4 regions of the Pseudomonas anguilliseptica genome follow, and region 3 is predicted to be linked to each of the others. Evidence: riboswitches for the same ligand, from Rfam matches in the RefSeq annotation. Region 3 holds a riboswitch; each other region holds the start of a gene.
The links. A riboswitch is a leader RNA that binds a small molecule or an ion and turns the genes downstream of it on or off. The one in region 3 is predicted to bind cobalamin.

Region 1 (4,169 bases), 1.8 Mb from region 3:
GAAGAACACGCCAAGGGCATGCTGGTGCCCGGCACCCTGTTCGAGGAGCTGGGTTGGAACTATATCGGCCCGATCGACGGCCATGATCTGCCGACCCTGCTCGCCACCCTGCGCAATATGCGCGACCTCGATGGCCCGCAGTTTCTCCATGTGGTGACCAAGAAGGGCAAGGGCTTCGCCCCGGCCGAAGCCGACCCGATCGGCTACCACGCGATTACCAAGCTGGAGCCGATCAACGCGCCGGCCACTCCCAAGCAAGCCAGCGGGCCGAAATACTCCAGCGTATTCGGCCAGTGGCTGTGCGATATGGCCGCGACAGACCCGCGTCTGGTCGGCATCACCCCGGCGATGAAGGAAGGCTCCGATCTGGTGGCGTTCAGCGAACGCTATCCCGAGCGCTATTTCGATGTGGCCATCGCCGAACAGCACGCGGTGACCCTGGCCGCCGGCATGGCCTGCGATGGCGCCAAGCCGGTGGTGGCGATCTATTCCACCTTCCTCCAGCGCGCCTATGACCAGCTGATTCACGACGTGGCCGTGCAGCACCTCGACGTGCTGTTCGCCATCGACCGCGCCGGCCTGGTCGGCGAAGACGGTCCGACCCACGCCGGCAGCTTCGATATTTCCTACCTGCGCTGCATCCCCGGCATGCTGGTGATGACCCCGAGCGATGAAAACGAACTGCGCCGCATGCTGACCACCGGCCACCTGCTCAACGGCCCGGCCGCCGTGCGCTACCCACGCGGCAGCGGCCCGAATGCCACCATCGAGCCAGGTCTGGAGCCACTGGAAATCGGCAAGGGCGTCGTTCGTCGCCAAGGCAGCAAAGCAGCCTTGCTGGTATTCGGCGTACAACTGAGTGAGGCGCTCAAGGTGGGCGATGCACTCGACGCCACCGTGGTCGACATGCGCTTTGTCAAACCGCTGGATGAGGCCCTGGTACGCCAGCTGGCAGCCAGCCACGAACTGCTGGTGACCATCGAAGAAAACAGCGTGATGGGCGGTGCTGGCAGCGCAGTCAGCGAGTTCCTCGCCCACGCGAACATCCTCAAGCCAGTGCTGCACCTGGGCCTGCCCGACTACTACGTCGAGCACGCCAAACCGGCGCAGATGCTTGCCGAATGCGGGTTGGATGCCACCGGTATCGAAGCCGCCATCCGAGCGCGCCTCGCCAGCTTTTCTGCATGAGCACCGCTCATCCAGAGCTGAGCCAGGCTTGCTTGTAATTCATCCACCCGCGCATTAAGGTGCGCGGCGTTTTACTTCCGTCAAGGTGCGCCCTTCCACAGTGAAGCGGCGTTAAACGGGAAGCCGGTGCGTTCTGACGAACCATCCCGGCGCAGCCCCCGCAACGGTAATCGACCGCAGAGCCGTTCTGCACGTCACCTCAACGCCACTGGGTCATCCGGGAAGGCGAGGCGGCGCACGTCGAGAGCCCGGAGACCGGCCTTGCAGGATGTGACTGGTGTTGCGGAGGGCATCACCGTCAAGCTCAGGCTGCGCCCGCGCGCCCGTTCTTGCCCCTGCCCTTCTCAAAAGTCGTTCGACCTTTTGAGGATTCTCTACGTGAAATTGTCCCGTCTTGCCCTGGCTGTGGCGCTGCTGCCGCTGGCTGCTCATGCCGAATCAACCGATAACCATCAGGACGCGCTGAAATTACCAGCACTGGTGATCACCTCCGGTCGCCAAGTCGAAACCCGCCAACAGGCTACTGCTGCCACCTCGGTCTTCACTCGCCAGGACATCGAACGCCTGCAAGTAAGTAGCGTGCCCGAACTGCTAAATCGTGCACCCGGCATTTCTATCGTGCAGAACGGTGGTCGCGGCAGCCTGACCAGCGTATTTATCCGCGGTGCCAATGCCAACCAGACGCTGGTACTCGTCGATGGTGTACGCCTCAACGCGGCAGCCAGCGGTCTAGCCCGCCTGGAGTTTATAAGCCCCGAGCAGATAGAGCGGGTTGAGGTGGTGCGTGGGCCGCGCTCGGCGCTTTATGGCGCCGACGCCATCGGCGGGGTCATCCAGATTTTCACGCGCCGTGGCGAAACTGGCCTGCAGCCGCGCCTACGCCTGTCTGCAGGCACTCAGCAGACCTTCGAGCGCAGCCTTGGCCTTTCCGGTGGCAACGAACAGACTCGCTTCGACCTGGGTGCCAGCCTCGACGAAAGCGCAGGCTTTGACCGCTCCAATGACTCCCGAGGGCGCGATGGTGACCACGATGGCGTACGCCGCAAAGCCCTAAACCTGAGCCTGGAGCATCGCTTTCATGAGCGCCTGACGGGCGGTTTCAATTTGCTCGATCAGCGCGGCGAAACCGAATACGACGACCTGTTCAGCTTCGATCCGGGTAACCCCAGCGAACGCTTCAGCCTATCCAGCGTCGCGGGGCACTTGGAAGCTCAGCTTCTGGACACATGGAGCAGTCGCGTGGAAATTGGCCATATCGAGGACAAGAGCGACAACCGTGATGACTTCAATGCATCGAACAATTTTGCCTTCAACACCTACCGCGACTCCGCCAGTTGGCTGAACACCCTGACCCTGGGCGAGGCGCATCAGCTGCTGCTAGGCGCGGACTGGTATGAAGACCGCCTAACCAGCAGCACCGCTTTCAGCGAAAATGAACGCTGGAACCAGGCAGCTTTCGCCCAGCATCGTTTCCAGGGTGATGGATTCGCCACCGAATTGGGCCTTCGTCATGACGACAACGAACAATTCGGCAGCGAAAGTACGCTAAACGCGGCGCTGACCCTCAACCTCAGCCAACAACTGGATCTTTTGCTCAGTTATGGTGAAGGCTTCCACGCACCGACTTTCAACGATCTGTACTTCCCAACGTCAGCGTTTTACGGCGGCAACCCGGACCTCGCACCTGAGCACTCGAAAACCTATGAAGTGCAATTACGCGGCGAGCATCTGAATACCCTCTGGAGCCTTGCCGCCAACCGCACCGAAGTAAAAGACCTGATTACCGTGGTAAGTGACCCAGTGACGTTCTTCAGCCAGCCACAGAACGTCAGTCAAGCACGCCTTCAAGGCCTGGAGCTTAGCCTTGAGCGAAACCTGCTGGGCTGGCAGGCCGTATTGTCCGCCGGCTGGGTCGATCCGCGTGACCGTGAAAGTGGGCATACCTTACCGAGACGCGCCAAGCGCAGCCTCAACCTGGATCTTGACCGTCAGTTCGGCGATTTTGGCGCAGGCCTGACCTGGCAAGCGGTATCCAGCCGCTACGACGACGCTGCGAACACACGCGAAATTGCTGGTTATGGCCTGCTCGGCCTACGCGGCAGCTGGAAAATGAGTAAAGAACTGCAATGGCAGGTGAAAGTCGACAACCTGCTAGGCAAGGCTTACAGCCAGGCCACCTACAGCCGCCCGGACGATGCGTTCTTCAACAGCGTGACGCGTTATGGCTTTCGAGAGGAAGGTCGCAGCGGGATGCTATCGCTGACCTGGACACCCGACCTTTAAGAGGTGGGCGTATGCAGCCGCTCGGCTGCATACGACTTAAAACCAACGCATCACAAGCTAACCTCTACGAGCAGGAAAACCCCGGTCAGCGCGCCTCAGCCAACCGCTCACACAACGTCCCCACCGCCCCCAGCATCTGAAAGCTCGGCCGCTCCAGGCCAGCATCCGGCACCAACCACAGCTGTTTACGCTTAACTGCGGCTACCCCCGGCCAGATGCGCCAGGCATCCAGCTGCCCCTGCACGCCCGCCAGAATCACCTCGGGATTACGCTGCAGCACTGCCTCCACGCTAACCTGTGGTGCGGGCAAGGTGAGTTCGGCAAAGATATTCTCGGCCCCGCAGATACGCAGGGCATCGCTGATAATCTGCTGGCCGCCAATGGTGTACAGCGGCGTATTCCAGACCTGATAGAACAGGCGCAATGGCTGCTTGCGCTGATAACGCTGACGCAGCGCGGCCAGGCCGCTATTGAATTGCTGATGCAACTGCCGGCCTCGCTCAGCGCGGCCAACTCGCATACCGATTTCGATGAAGTTCTCCGCCAGATCAACCAGTTTGCGCGGCTCGACGATCAGCAGGGGAATCCCCATACGCTGCAGCTGCTGGCGTTGTGCGCTGCTGATGCTATCGGGCCAGAGCAGCACCAGATCGGGTTGCAGCTTGAGCAGGCTTTCTAATTCAAGCTGGCCGTAACGG
Region 2 (4,169 bases), 1.2 Mb from region 3:
AATCATCACTGACATCGGTATCGAGCTAGGCAAGCTGTTCTATTGGAATCGCACGCGTGGCCCTGATATCGCTCGGGTGATGGCCGACCGCCAACGCCTGCGGGTGCTCAGCCTGTTGGCGCTGTACTTCTTCCTCGGTGGGGTGCTCGGCGCATTGGGTTTCAACCACCTGGGTTATATCGCCACCGTGCCGCTGGCCTTGCTGCTGGTGTTATTGGCCAGTGTGCCGGCGCTGGATGATCTGCTGCTGCTCACGCGGCGCGTATTGCGTCGATAAGCTTGGCCGGCTCCCCGCGGCTCAGTCTTCTGCCGGTCTGAACAGGTGCCGATGCTCGGCGTTGTACAGCGCCGAGTCGGCGAACTGTTCGGCGTGCAGCACGCGGCCGACGAGAATCAGCGCGGTGCGGCGAAAGCCCTTCGCGCGTACCTGTTCCTCAATGGTGGCGAGGGTGCCGCTGACCCAATCTTGATCAGGCCAGCTGGCGCGGTGCACGACGGCAATCGGGCAATCCGCGCCATAATGCGGCAGCAGCTCAGTGACGATTTTGCTCAGGTGCACCACGCCCAGGTGGATAGCCATGGTCGCGCCATGGCGGGCCAGATCGTGCAGATGCTCACCCGCCGGCATCTCCGACTTGCTCGCATAGCGGGTGAGAATCAGCGTTTGTGATACCTCGGGCAGGGTTAGTTCGCTTTCCAGCAAGGCAGCGCAGGCCGCGGTGGCCGTCACCCCGGGGATGATCTCGAAGGCAATGCCCAGCCGGCGCAGGTGGCGGATCTGCTCGCCAATCGCGCCATACAGCGAGGGGTCGCCGGAGTGCACGCGGGCCACATCCTGGCCTTTGCCGTGGGCCTGGCGGATCAGTTCGATGATTTCATCCAGGTGCAGCTCGGCGGTGTTGATCACCTGCTCAGCGCTATGGCCTTGTAGTACGGCCTCGGGCACCAGCGAGCCGGCATAGAGAATCACCGGGCAGCTGCGCAGCAGGCGCTGGCCCTTGACGGTGATCAGCTCGGGGTCGCCGGGGCCGGCGCCGATAAAGTAGACGGTCATGACAAATCCTTGGGCGCAATCGACGCCAGCGCACAGGTGGCGCTGGCGTTGCGGGTTTTTTCGCCGAGCAGACGCGCCGGTTGGCCGCCCAGCCGTTCAGCCAGGGTCAGGGCGCAGGGTTCGGCGACGGCGGGGCTGCCGGTGGCGGCCAGGGTGAGCGGCGAGCCTTGCACGAGGTGTTGATAGGGCTGCAGTTCTTCTGCGCTGAAGCAGTTCAGCTGCAGACCCAGGCGCTGAGCCAGTGCCAGCAGGCTCGGCTCGTCGCGTTTATGCGCGATGCTGGCCAATCCGGCCAGGTTATCCACAGTCAGGCCATACGCCTGCAGGCTGTGAATCAGCAATGTGGATAAATCTTCAACGCTGCAGCCGCTGCGGCAGCCAAGCCCGGCGACCACTTGAATGATGGCCGCGGGACGAGTATCGGCAGGGCTGGGCATCATCTAATAGCGCTCGGTGTGTGCGGCGGCGTAGCTCACCATGGCGGCCGGCAGTGGTCAACCGCGATTGACCGGCCGCCATGGCCTGCGTAGCCTTGTCGCGTTCGAGGTTCTTCGTGGGCATGCCCATGAAGCTAAGAGGGAACAGGGTGAATGCCCTGGCTGCCCCCGCAACTGTGAACGGTCCAAAGCCCTTCGATACACCACTGCCGTACGGCGGGAAGGTAGAAGGGTGGCGCAACGCGCAGACCGTGAGCCAGGAGACCTGCCTCGTCGCGTTTTCGACAACCGGGCGGGGTGATCCGGTGGTGTTGGCTGACAGCCCCGTGGCTGTCATGTCTGTGCCGCCTCCTGCTCGTCTTTCTATCGACGTCACGCAGGACTCGCCATGCAAACCCTCGCCAAACTTCCCGTCACCATCGTTACCGGCTTCCTCGGCGCCGGAAAAACCACCCTGTTGCGGCATATGCTCGGCCACGCCGACGGGCGGCGTATCGCGGTGATCGTCAACGAGTTCGGCGAGCTGGGCATCGACGGCGAAATCCTCAAGCAGTGCTCCATCGGCTGCAGCGAAGAAGAAGCCAACGGGCGCATCTTCGAACTGGCCAACGGTTGCCTGTGCTGCACCGTGCAGGAAGAGTTCTTCCCAGTGATGCGCGAGCTGGTGGCGCGGCGTGGCGAACTCGACCATATCCTTATCGAAACGTCGGGATTGGCGTTGCCCAAGCCGCTGGTGCAAGCCTTTAACTGGCCGGAAATCCGCAACGCCTGCACCGTCGATGCGGTGATCACCGTGGTCGACAGCCCTGCCGTGGCCGCCGGCACCTTCGCCGCCTTCCCCGATCAGGTCGATGCGCAGCGCAAGCTCGACCCTAATCTGGATCACGAATCGCCGCTGCACGAGCTGTTCGCCGACCAGCTGGCCAGCGCCGACCTGGTGATTCTCAACAAGGCCGACCTGCTCGATGCCGCCGCCCTGGCTGCGGTGCGCACTGAAGTGGCGGAAGAGCTGCCGCCGGCGGTGAAAATCATCGAAGCCCATGGCGGCGAGCTGCCGCTGGACGTGCTGCTGGGCCTGAACTGCGAGACCGAGCTGCATATCGAGGGCCGCAAGACCCACCATGACCTGGAAGGCCATGAAGACCACGATCACGACGAATTCGCCTCGTTCCACGTGGAACTGCCTGAGGCCGAGGAGGCCCGTCTGCTGCAAGCGCTGAAGGAGGCCGTCAGCAAACACGGCATCCTGCGCATTAAGGGCTTTGCGGCGATTCCCGGCAAACCGATGCGCCTGCTGCTGCAGGGCGTTGGTCAACGTTTCGACAAACACTTCGACCGCACCTGGCAGGCCGATGAGCCGCGCATCACCCGCCTGGTGGTGATTGGCCAGACCCTGGATCAGGCCGCTATCGAAGCCGAACTGCAAGCCGCGCTGGCCTAAATATGTGGGAGGGGCTTTAGCCGCGAGCCTTATAAGGCCTGTCGCGGCTAAAGCCCCTCCCACGGTGAATTGCCATGCATCTATTGCGCACCCAGCCCGGCAGCCAGCTGCCGGTCGATAGCATTGCCGATCTCGGCCAGACCCCGGCCGAGCTGGTGATTCTCTGCACCGGAGATTCGCACCTGTCGCTGCTGGCCGAAGCGGCGCGCCAGTTGCCGGCGGATTACCCCAGCCTGCGCCTGGCCAGCCCGGCGCAGCTGAGCAATCACGCCTCGGTGGACTTCTACGTCGAGCAGGTGCTGCAGCACGCCAAGGTGATTTTGATCTCGGTGCACGGCGGCGTCAGCTACTGGCGCTACGGCATCGAGCGCGTGGTCGAACTGGCCGAGCGCGGCGCGCGGGTGATTATGGTGCCGGGCGACGACAGCCCTGATCCCGAGCTGATGGGCCTCAGCAATGTCGATAGCGAGAGCGCCCACAGGCTCTGGCAGTTTCTGCGGCAGGGCGGCGCGGGCAATGCGTTGCAGCTATTTAACTGCATCGCCAGCGAGTGGCTACAGCGCGAGTATTCTTGGGTAGAACCACAGCCGCTGCCGCGCGTGGGCCTGTATCACCCGCAGTTGGCCAATCCAAGCCTGGCCGATTGGCAAGCCAGCTGGCAGGCCGATGCGCCGGTGGCGGCGCTGCTGTTCTACCGCACCCAGGTGCAGGCGGCGAATACCGGGTTTATCGATCAGTTTTGCCAGCGGCTGCAGGCCCAGGGGCTTAATCCACTGCCGATTGCCGTGGCCAGCCTCAAGGAGGCGGCCTGTCTGACCCAGGTCGAGGACTGGCTGGAGCAAGCCGATGCCCGCCTGATTATCAATACCACCGCCTTTGCCCTGTCTAACCCGGAAGCGCCAAGCGCGCGACCATTCCGCCGCGATATCCCGGTACTGCAGGCCATCTGCGCGCTGGATAACCACGAGCAGTGGCAAGCCAATGCCCAGGGCCTGGGTTCGCGTGACCTGGCCATGCATATCGTGCTGCCCGAGCTGGATGGCCGGCTGATTACCCAGCCGATCAGCTTCAAGGGCCTGGCCTGGCGCAGCGAGCGCAGCCAGAGCGATGTGGTCTGTTACCAGCCGCACCTGCCGGGCATGGATCTTGTCGCCGAGCTGGCGCGCAACTGGATGGCCCTGGCGCACAAAGCCAACGCCGATAAGCGTATCGCCCTGATCCTCGCCAACTACCCGAC
Region 3 (4,169 bases):
CGGCGCCGATGTGCGATGCCTTCCTGACCCTGGCGTATACCGACAAGGGCCTGACCTGCTTTCTGCTGCCGCGCCACCGCCCGGACGGCACGCGCAACGAGTTCTATATCCAGCGTCTGAAGAACAAGCTGGGTAACTGGTCGAACGCCTCCAGTGAAGTGGAGTTTCGAGGCGCGCTGGCCTGGATGGTTGGCGAGGAAGGTCGTGGTGTGCCGACCATTATCGAAATGGTCGCGCTGACCCGCTTCGACTGCATGATTGGCTCCAGCGCGCTGATGCGTCAGGCCCTGACTCAGGCCGCGCATCACTGCGCGCACCGTCAGGTTGGGGGGCGGGTACTCAGCGAGCAGCCGCTGATGCAGAACGTACTGGCTGACCTGGCCCTGGAAAGCGAAGCGGCGCTGGCGCTGACCATGCGCATGGGCAAGGCGCTGGATAACCCGCACGATGAGCAGGAAGACAAGTTCGCTCGCCTGGTCACCGCCGTGGGCAAGTATTGGATCTGCAAACGCGCGCCGGCCATGATCAACGAGGCTGCCGAGTGCATGGGCGGTGCCGGGTATGTCGAGGACACCATCCTCCCAAGGCTGTACCGCGAAGCACCGGTCAACTCGACCTGGGAAGGTTCGGGCAACGTGCAGTGCCTGGACGTGCTGCGCGCGCTGTCCAAGGAGCCGGGCGTGCTTGATGCGCTGTTCCATGAGCTCGGCGACGGTCACGGCGATGCGCTGCTGAAAGCCCATATTGCGCAACTGCAGGCAGATTTCCGTGACACCGCCGATATCCAGTACCGCGCCCGTCAGCTCACCGAAGATGTGGCTCTGGCGCTGCAGGCCAAACTGCTGCTGGAAGCCGGCAATGCCGAGGTCTCCGATGCCTTTATCGCCAGTCGTCTGGGTGGTCAGGGCGGGCGGGTCTACGGCACCCTGCCGCGTGGGGTGAATGTCGAAGCGCTGGTGGCGCGCAGTACGCCGCACCTGATCTGAGGCCTGAACATGCACGGCAGTCTGTTTGAGCGGTTGAAGGTCTGGCTGACCGGCGATATTGCGGCGGATTACGGTATCTCCCAGCTGCAGGCCGCAGCCGGGGTGGCGAGCTTCAGCAGTCAGCCGCCGGCCGTGCACTTCAATCCGCTTGGCGGTGTGCATGGCGGCTATACCGCCACGCTGTTCGATGCGGCGTTGGGGTTGGCGGTGTATTCGCAGGCCAGTGCCTCGGAGGTCTACGTGACCGCCAGCCTGCAGGCGAATTACCTGCGCCCGATTGGCCTTGCGGCTTTGCCGCTACGTACTGAAGCCTGCGTGCAGCAGCGCGAAGGGCGAGAGGTCGCGGTGCAGGCCACGCTGCACGATGCTCAGGGGCTGCTGTGCGCCACTGCCAATGGCGTCTTCACCTGCTTGCGTCATACGGCGTCAGGCGCTACCCAGTCCGTTGGTTTGCCTGCGCGGTAAACGTCGGGCTCTGTCATTTCTCGCGGCCGCCGGGTAAGGTGGCCGCCGATGGTTCCAGCCCGTGTGATGCGGCTGGATGAAAAGGGAACAGGGTGAAGCGCACGTCGCCAATGCCCTGGCTGCCCCCGCAACTGTAAACGGCGAGCGAAGCCCAGATGCCACTGACTGCAAGGTCGGGAAGGCGGGCGCAGTGTCAAGCCGTGAGCCAGGAGACCTGCCATCGAAGCCGGGCGCTTATGCCCATCCCCTCAATCCGGATCATCGCGCGGTGGGCGCGGTACAGGAATCTCTATGCACATCGAACCAGAAGTCGTTACTGGCGCCAAAATCTTCCTCGGCTATGCAACCGCCGCAGGTGCCTTTGGCCTTTGCGCCAAGCTTGCGCTCGACAGCGTGCGTGACAATGGCGGCGCTGCCGCCCTGGCATTACGCAGCGTGCTGACCACTGCTCTGGTGTTCTGCTTCTTTGAAGTATTTCCGCACCACGCGGTCGGGGTTTCCGAGGTGCATCTGATCCTCGGTTCGACCCTGCTGCTGCTGTTCGGCGCCGGTGCTACGGCTGTTGGTCTGGCGCTCGGCCTGCTCCTGCAGGGGCTGCTGTTCGCTCAGTTCGACCTGCCGCAATACGGCATGAACGTCACTACGCTGCTGGTGCCGCTGTGGGCTATCAGTGTGCTGGCCAAGCGCATTATCGCGCCGGGTACTGCCTATGTGGACCTCTCCTACAAGCAGGCGCTGGCGCTGTCGACGGCCTATCAGGGCGGCATCGTCGCCTGGGTCGGCTTCTGGGCGTTCTACGGCAACGGCTTCTCCGGCGAGAACCTGGCGGCCGTGGGCAGTTTTGGCCTGGCCTATATGAGCGTGATCCTGATCGAGCCGCTGGTCGATCTGGGTGTGTTGGCCGCTGCCAAGGCGCTGTCCGCGTATAGCCGTGGGCCGTTGTTCAACTCGCGCCTGCATCAACCGGCCTGATTGATTACTGGCGACGCTGCCAGATCAGCTTGCCGGTATTGCTCTCAGTGACCAGGTACTGGTCACTGAAGCGATAGTAGGCAGCGGGCTGATAGTCACTGCGGCCTTGCCTCTGCACTTCCAACAGGCCGTTGTTACTCTGCCAACGGCCGCTGTATTGCAGCTCGCCAGGGCTGTCGTAGTTCCAGTCGGCGCCACCTGCCACGCTGCGTGTCCATTGTGAAACGCTGCCGTCGCCCTGCAGTTGCAGAATCATCTGAGTGGTCATAGAGGCGAAATTGGCGCCGCCGCTGTTGATGATCTTCTCGTGTACCCAAGTGCCGATCAGTGCCGGATCGCGTGTGGCGCTGCTGCTTGGGTTGCTTGCTTGAGCGGCTACTGCACTCAAGTTCTGCCGGTGGAACAGCGCCTTGCGTTCCAGGGTTGCCCCAGTCGTCGGGTTGCGTGCGGCAATATGAGCGTTAAGCATGCCATTGGCGTAAGTGGCATTCATATTGGCAATCAGCTGCCCGGACTGCGCTTCGCTGATCTGCGCGCTGAGCAACTGGCCGTCAAAGCTGCCGCTGATCTGCAGGCGCAACCTGCCACCTTCCACATACTCCCCCGTGACCTGTTTGCCCTGGCTGCGCAGGTGCATTTCGGCTGGCTGGCCATCCAGCGTGGTCAGGTAATGGCCATCCAGGCGATCTGCCAGCAGAAAACTGGGTAACAGACAGAGCACAAGGGTGAGCAGGGCGCGCGGCATGAGCGTTCCTTAGGCAATTGGCCGACAGAAGATTAGCAACGGATGCTTGGCCTGGGGGCCGCCCCGCACTTGCAGACTGCGACGCAGCTTGAAAATAGGAGCGTTGCCATGACCCGTGAACAAGCCTTCTGGCAGGAATACCAACTGGCCCGCGCCCTGCGCGGCACTGATCCTGCTGCCGAGCTGCGCCATCTGGAGCGGGCGCATATTCTCGGTCAGCGCTATTTCAGCGAACACCTGCGCAGCCATCTATGGATGTTCGCTTGGGCCTGGCGCCAGCGAGACTGGTCCGAGGGGCTGGCACAACTGCTGCGCATCCCCGGTAGCCTGGGGTCGCTGCTGGGGTTTTATCCCCTAGGTAATCCGGGTGCCCGGCGCGTCGGCCCGCTGACCCCACAGGCTGTGCCCGAGGATCTCAAGACGTTGCTCAAGTAGCCTGCGCGGATAACGTCGCGCTATCACAAGCGCGGCGGATCAGGGCAAGATAGAGCCATTCCGATCAGCCAGGAAGGTGCCTTGTGAACCCTTGTTCCGATGATTTTATTGTCGCCAACACCGCTGAAGAAGCGGTGGATCGTCTGGCCGCCCTGCACCTGCAGGCGACCACGGGCTTGAGTCAGGCGCTCAAGCGCTATCTCAAGGAACGTATCAAGCCGGATGCCGAGGAGCAGTCGCGTTTTCGCTACCCGGAGCTGCGCCTGATCTACCTGTGCCAGGGCGAGGTGCCAACCACCGTGCGCGCCTATGCCAAGGTGCAGGTGCCCGGCACTTACAGCGTCACCGTGACCCACCCGGCGGCGTTTCGCAAATACCTGCTGGAGCAGCTGCGCCCGTTGATGAACGACTTCACCGTGCGCGTGGAAGTGGGTATCAGCCAGCAGAACATTCCTTATCCGTACGTGGTCGAGCAGGGCGATGAGCTGGCTGGCTCCGGGGTCACTGCCGCCGAATTGGCGCGGGTGTTCCCCAGCACTGACCTGTCCGCCGCCACCGACGGCACC
Region 4 (4,169 bases), 1.3 Mb from region 3:
GCCGACGCGCACCTGACAAGGCAAGTCATCCGGCACCCGGCCCAACCCGGCCAGGCTGTAGATAGCATCTGGACTTAAACGGCGCGCTAGGCGCAACGCCTCGGTGGTGCCGCCGAGCAGCAGGATGCGCGGGCTCACGGCTTGCGCACCTCCAGCAGGGTGATCGGCAAGGCGCTGCGCCAGGTGTCGAAACCGCCCAGCGGCTGCGCCTGAGCCACGCTAATGCGGGTCAGCTCGCCGCCCACCTGCTCGCGCCAGGCCAGCAGCGCCGCTTCGCTTTGCAGGGTTACGGCATTGGCCACCAGCCGCCCGCCTGGTTTCAGGCTGGCCCAGCACTGCTCCAGCACGCCAGGGATGGTCACCCCGCCGCCGATAAAGATCGCATCCGGCGCAGCCAGTCCGCTCAGTGCTTCGGGCGCACGGCCGGCGACCAGTTGCAGGCCGGGCACGCCGAGGGCATCGCGGTTGTGCTGAATATGCGCCTGACGGCCGGCATCGGCCTCGATGGCCAGCGCCCGACAACTAGGGTACGCGCGCATCCACTCGATACCGATGGAGCCGCAGCCGGCGCCGACATCCCAGAGCAGCTCACCGGGTTGCGGCGCCAGGCGCGCCAGGGTGATGGCGCGCACGTCGCGCTTGGTCAGCTGGCCGTCGTGCCGATAGGCGTCGTCCAGCAAACCTGGAGTGAGCGGCAGCAAGCGCGCCTCGACACCCGCCACGCACTCGACCGCCAGCAGATTAAGATCGGCAGCACGCGGCACTGCCCAATCGCTGGCCAGGCCATCGATGCGTCGTTCCTGAGCGCCGCCCAGATGCTCCAGCAGGGTCAAACGGCTAGGGCCAAAACCGCGCGCCCGCAGCAACTCGGCCACCGCCGCCGGGCTGTCGCCGTCATTGCTCAATAACAGCAGCCGCGCTCCGGGGAAAAGCTGCGCCTGCAACGCCGCCAACGGCCGCGCCACCAGCGACAGCACCCTCACCTCCTGCAACGGCCAACCCATACGGGCGGCGGCCAGTGACACCGACGAGGGCGCAGAAAACACCCGCAACTCCTCAGCCGGCAGCTGCCGCGCCAGGCTTGCGCCAACCCCATAGAACAGCGGGTCACCGCTGGCCAGTACGCATACCGGCATCCCGCGCCGCGCCAATACCGACTCCAGGCTAAAGGGGCTCGGCCAGAGTTCGTGCTGCCCCGGCAGATCGCTGGGCAACAGCGCCAGCTGCCGTGGGCTGCCGACTATCCACTGCGCCTCGCCCAGCGCCCGCCGCGCCGCCTCACCCAGGCCGGCATAGCCGTCTTCACCAATGCCTACCAGGGTTAACCAGGCCGTCATGCGCTTTCCTCAAACCGACATTAGCGCGTCGCCCGACCAGCTGGCTGTCGTGCCTGCGCGCAAAGCGGGCATAATACAGCCTTCGTCGGTGCCCACCGCCACTGTGCATAGGGCCTAAGAGGGAATCCGGAGCGATCCGCTGATCGTGACCGAACTGCCCCCGCAACTGTAAACAGCGAGTCTGCCGCAACTGCGCCACTGGGAAACCGGGAAGGCCGCAGCAGATGATGACCTGTCAGCCAGGAGACCTGCCGACGACGCTGGTCGCGAGTGCCAACATCGGGCGGGGTGTACCGATGCCATGAAATCCCCCCGTGGGTGGATTTCGCTGGTTCGGTCGCCGCGTCGTAGAACCTGTTTTCGATCTAGCGAGCTAGAGCCCTACAAGGCAAAAACAGGCGAGGAAGCGGAGTGTACGAGCTGTACATGAGCATTCCGAGCCTGGTTTTAACGCAGTAGGGCCGACGCGCAGCAGATCGTAGACAGGTTCGTTGTTGCTGGTGAACTTGTTGCGCGACCGTCCAAGCATCGTCGACTCGCCCCTCTCACGCCCCAGCGCGTGCCCCGGCCTGCTGCGTATCGTTCAGGCGCTGGACGGTGGCATCTGTCGGGTCAAGCTGGCCGGTGGCGTGCTGAGCAGCGACCAGGCACGGGCCATCGCCGAGGCCACCGAGCGCTGCGCCAGTGGCGTGCTGGAGCTGACCAACCGCAGCAATCTGCAGATTCGTGGTGTATTGGCCGGCCAGCAGGCCGAGCTGATTGAACACCTACTGGCCGCCGGCCTCGGCCCGAGCAACCCGGCTGCCGACGATGTGCGCAACCTGCTGCTGAGCCCCGCCGCCGGCATCGATCCGCACGCCCTGTTCGATACCCGCCCGCTGGCCACCGCGCTGCTCGACCTGCTGCAAAACACCCCGGAACTGCATCGGCTGTCAGCCAAGTTCGCCCTGCAGCTGGACGGCGGCGAAGCCCTGGCCATGCACGAACATCCCCACGATATCTGGCTTAGTGCCCTGCCCGGCACGCCGGCGCGACTGGCCTTTGGCCTGGCCGGTTGCCCGGATGAGCAGCCGCTGGGCGTAATCGACGCGAAGCAAGCCGTGCAGCTGGTGGAACAACTGCTGATGCTGTTTCTCCAGCTGGCCGGCAACGCACATAGCCGGATGCGCCAGCTGCTAAACGTGATTCCCGCCAGCGAGCTGCTGCAACAGCTGCAAAGGTGCCTGCCCTTTGCCGTGCAAGCGCCGCCGACCGACTGGCAACGCAAACCAGTCAGCCAACGCGCACCCATTGGCATTTATCCACAGCAGCAGGCCGGCCTGTGCATGGTCGCCGCCGCCGCGCGTCTGGGCCGGATCGACGCCGCGCAACTCAAAGCCCTGGCCGAACTGGCCGAGCACCGTGGCGATGCCAGCCTGCGCCTGACGCCCTGGCAGGGCCTGTTGCTGCCGAATATCCCCAAGCCATCGGCAGACAAGCTGCTGCACAAGCTGGGCGCACTGGGCCTGCTGATCGATGCGCAGGAACCGCTTAGCAATCTGATCGCCTGCACCGGCTCAGCCGCCTGCGGCAAGGGCCTGGCCGACAGCAAGGCCGATGCCCTACGCCTGGCCGAACGCCTGCGCACCAGCACGGCGCGGCCACAGGTGCATCTCAGCGCCTGCCCGCGTTCCTGCGCCGCCGCGCATACCGCGCCCTTTACCCTGCTGGCCAGCAGCGCCGGGCATTACCAGCTTTATCAACGCACGCCCGAGGCGGCCGGTTTCGGCCAACTGCTGGCCAGCGCCATAACAATCGACGAGGCCGGCGACTGGTTCGCCGCCCACTGCGCAACGGGAAACAGCGATGCTTGAGTACATCCGCGACGGCCAGGAAATCTACCGTCAGTCCTTCGCCACCATCCGTGCCGAGGCCGATCTCAGCAGCATTCCGGCCGATCTGGAAAAGCTCGCCGTGCGGGTTATCCACGCCTGCGGCATGGTCGATGTGGTGCAGGATCTGCGCTTCTCCCCCGGGGCCGGTGCTGCCGGCCGCGCCGCCCTGGCCAAGGGCGCGGCAATTCTCTGCGATGCACGGATGGTCGCCGAAGGCATCACCCGCCCGCGCCTGGCCGCCAACAACCCGGTGATCTGCACCCTGCATAACGACGGCGTGATCGAGCAGGCCCGCGCACTGGGTAATACCCGTTCGGCAGTCGCATTGGAACATTGGCGCGAGCACCTGGAAGGCAGCGTGGTGGTGATCGGCAACGCCCCCACCGCGCTGTTCTACCTGCTGGAAATGCTCGATGCCGGCGCGCCGAAACCGGCGCTGATTATCGGCATGCCAGTGGGCTTTATCGGCGCGGCGGAATCCAAGGACGCCCTCGCCGCCGACAGCCGTGGCGTGCCCTATGTAATAGTGCGCGGCCGTCGCGGCGGCAGCGCCATGGCGGTGGCGGCGGTCAACGCCCTGGCCACGGAGGTGGAGTGATGACTGTGCAAAGAGGCCGTCTGCTCGGCATCGGCGTCGGCCCCGGCGACCCGGAGCTGATCACCCTCAAGGCCCTGCGCCTGCTGCAATCGGCCGATGTAGTCGGCTACTTTGTGGCCAAGGCCAAAGCCAACAAGGGCCAGGGCGGCAACGCCTTCGGCATTATCGAACAGCACCTGACCGACACGCAGCAGCGCCTGCCGCTGGTCTACCCGGTGACCACAGAAAAGCTCGCCGCGCCGCTGAGCTATGAAGATGTGATCAGCGACTTCTACGACACCTGCGCGGTGCAGATCGCCGCCCGGCTCGACGCCGGCCAGGACGTAGCGGTGATCTGCGAAGGCGACCCGTTCTTCTACG

Region 1: it holds a riboswitch for cobalamin, as region 3 does, so the genes downstream of both, BLW24_RS04460 (TonB-dependent receptor domain-containing protein) here and BLW24_RS13410 (energy-coupling factor ABC transporter permease) in region 3, are expected to answer to the same signal.
Region 2: it holds a riboswitch for cobalamin, as region 3 does, so the genes downstream of both, cobW (cobalamin biosynthesis protein CobW) here and BLW24_RS13410 (energy-coupling factor ABC transporter permease) in region 3, are expected to answer to the same signal.
Region 4: it holds a riboswitch for cobalamin, as region 3 does, so the genes downstream of both, cobG (precorrin-3B synthase) here and BLW24_RS13410 (energy-coupling factor ABC transporter permease) in region 3, are expected to answer to the same signal.

Annotation. Positions count from the first base shown of each region.
Region 1 is NZ_FNSC01000001.1:937,592-941,760, forward strand. Features, by position in the region: gene dxs (1-deoxy-D-xylulose-5-phosphate synthase) at 1-1,188, shown strand, start outside; cobalamin riboswitch at 1,255-1,466, shown strand; gene BLW24_RS04460 (TonB-dependent receptor domain-containing protein) at 1,567-3,471, shown strand; gene BLW24_RS04465 (cobalamin-binding protein) at 3,557-4,169, opposite strand, start outside.
Region 2 is NZ_FNSC01000001.1:1,518,330-1,522,498, reverse strand. Features, by position in the region: partial or broken gene BLW24_RS07435 (DUF1275 family protein) at 1-250, shown strand, start outside; gene cobM (precorrin-4 C(11)-methyltransferase) at 299-1,054, opposite strand; gene BLW24_RS07425 (cobalamin biosynthesis protein) at 1,051-1,491, opposite strand; cobalamin riboswitch at 1,582-1,777, shown strand; gene cobW (cobalamin biosynthesis protein CobW) at 1,880-2,932, shown strand; gene cobN (cobaltochelatase subunit CobN) at 3,007-4,169, shown strand, end outside.
Region 3 is NZ_FNSC01000001.1:2,763,451-2,767,619, forward strand. Features, by position in the region: gene BLW24_RS13400 (acyl-CoA dehydrogenase family protein) at 1-986, shown strand, start outside; gene BLW24_RS13405 (PaaI family thioesterase) at 996-1,451, shown strand; cobalamin riboswitch at 1,484-1,687, shown strand; gene BLW24_RS13410 (energy-coupling factor ABC transporter permease) at 1,743-2,423, shown strand; gene BLW24_RS13415 (hypothetical protein) at 2,428-3,168, opposite strand; gene BLW24_RS13420 (DUF3703 domain-containing protein) at 3,277-3,603, shown strand; gene amn (AMP nucleosidase) at 3,687-4,169, shown strand, end outside.
Region 4 is NZ_FNSC01000001.1:1,501,907-1,506,075, forward strand. Features, by position in the region: gene BLW24_RS07345 (cobalt-precorrin-6A reductase) at 1-138, opposite strand, end outside; gene cbiE (precorrin-6y C5,15-methyltransferase (decarboxylating) subunit CbiE) at 135-1,337, opposite strand; cobalamin riboswitch at 1,407-1,607, shown strand; gene cobG (precorrin-3B synthase) at 1,847-3,190, shown strand; gene BLW24_RS07360 (precorrin-8X methylmutase) at 3,183-3,809, shown strand; gene BLW24_RS07365 (precorrin-2 C(20)-methyltransferase) at 3,806-4,169, shown strand, end outside.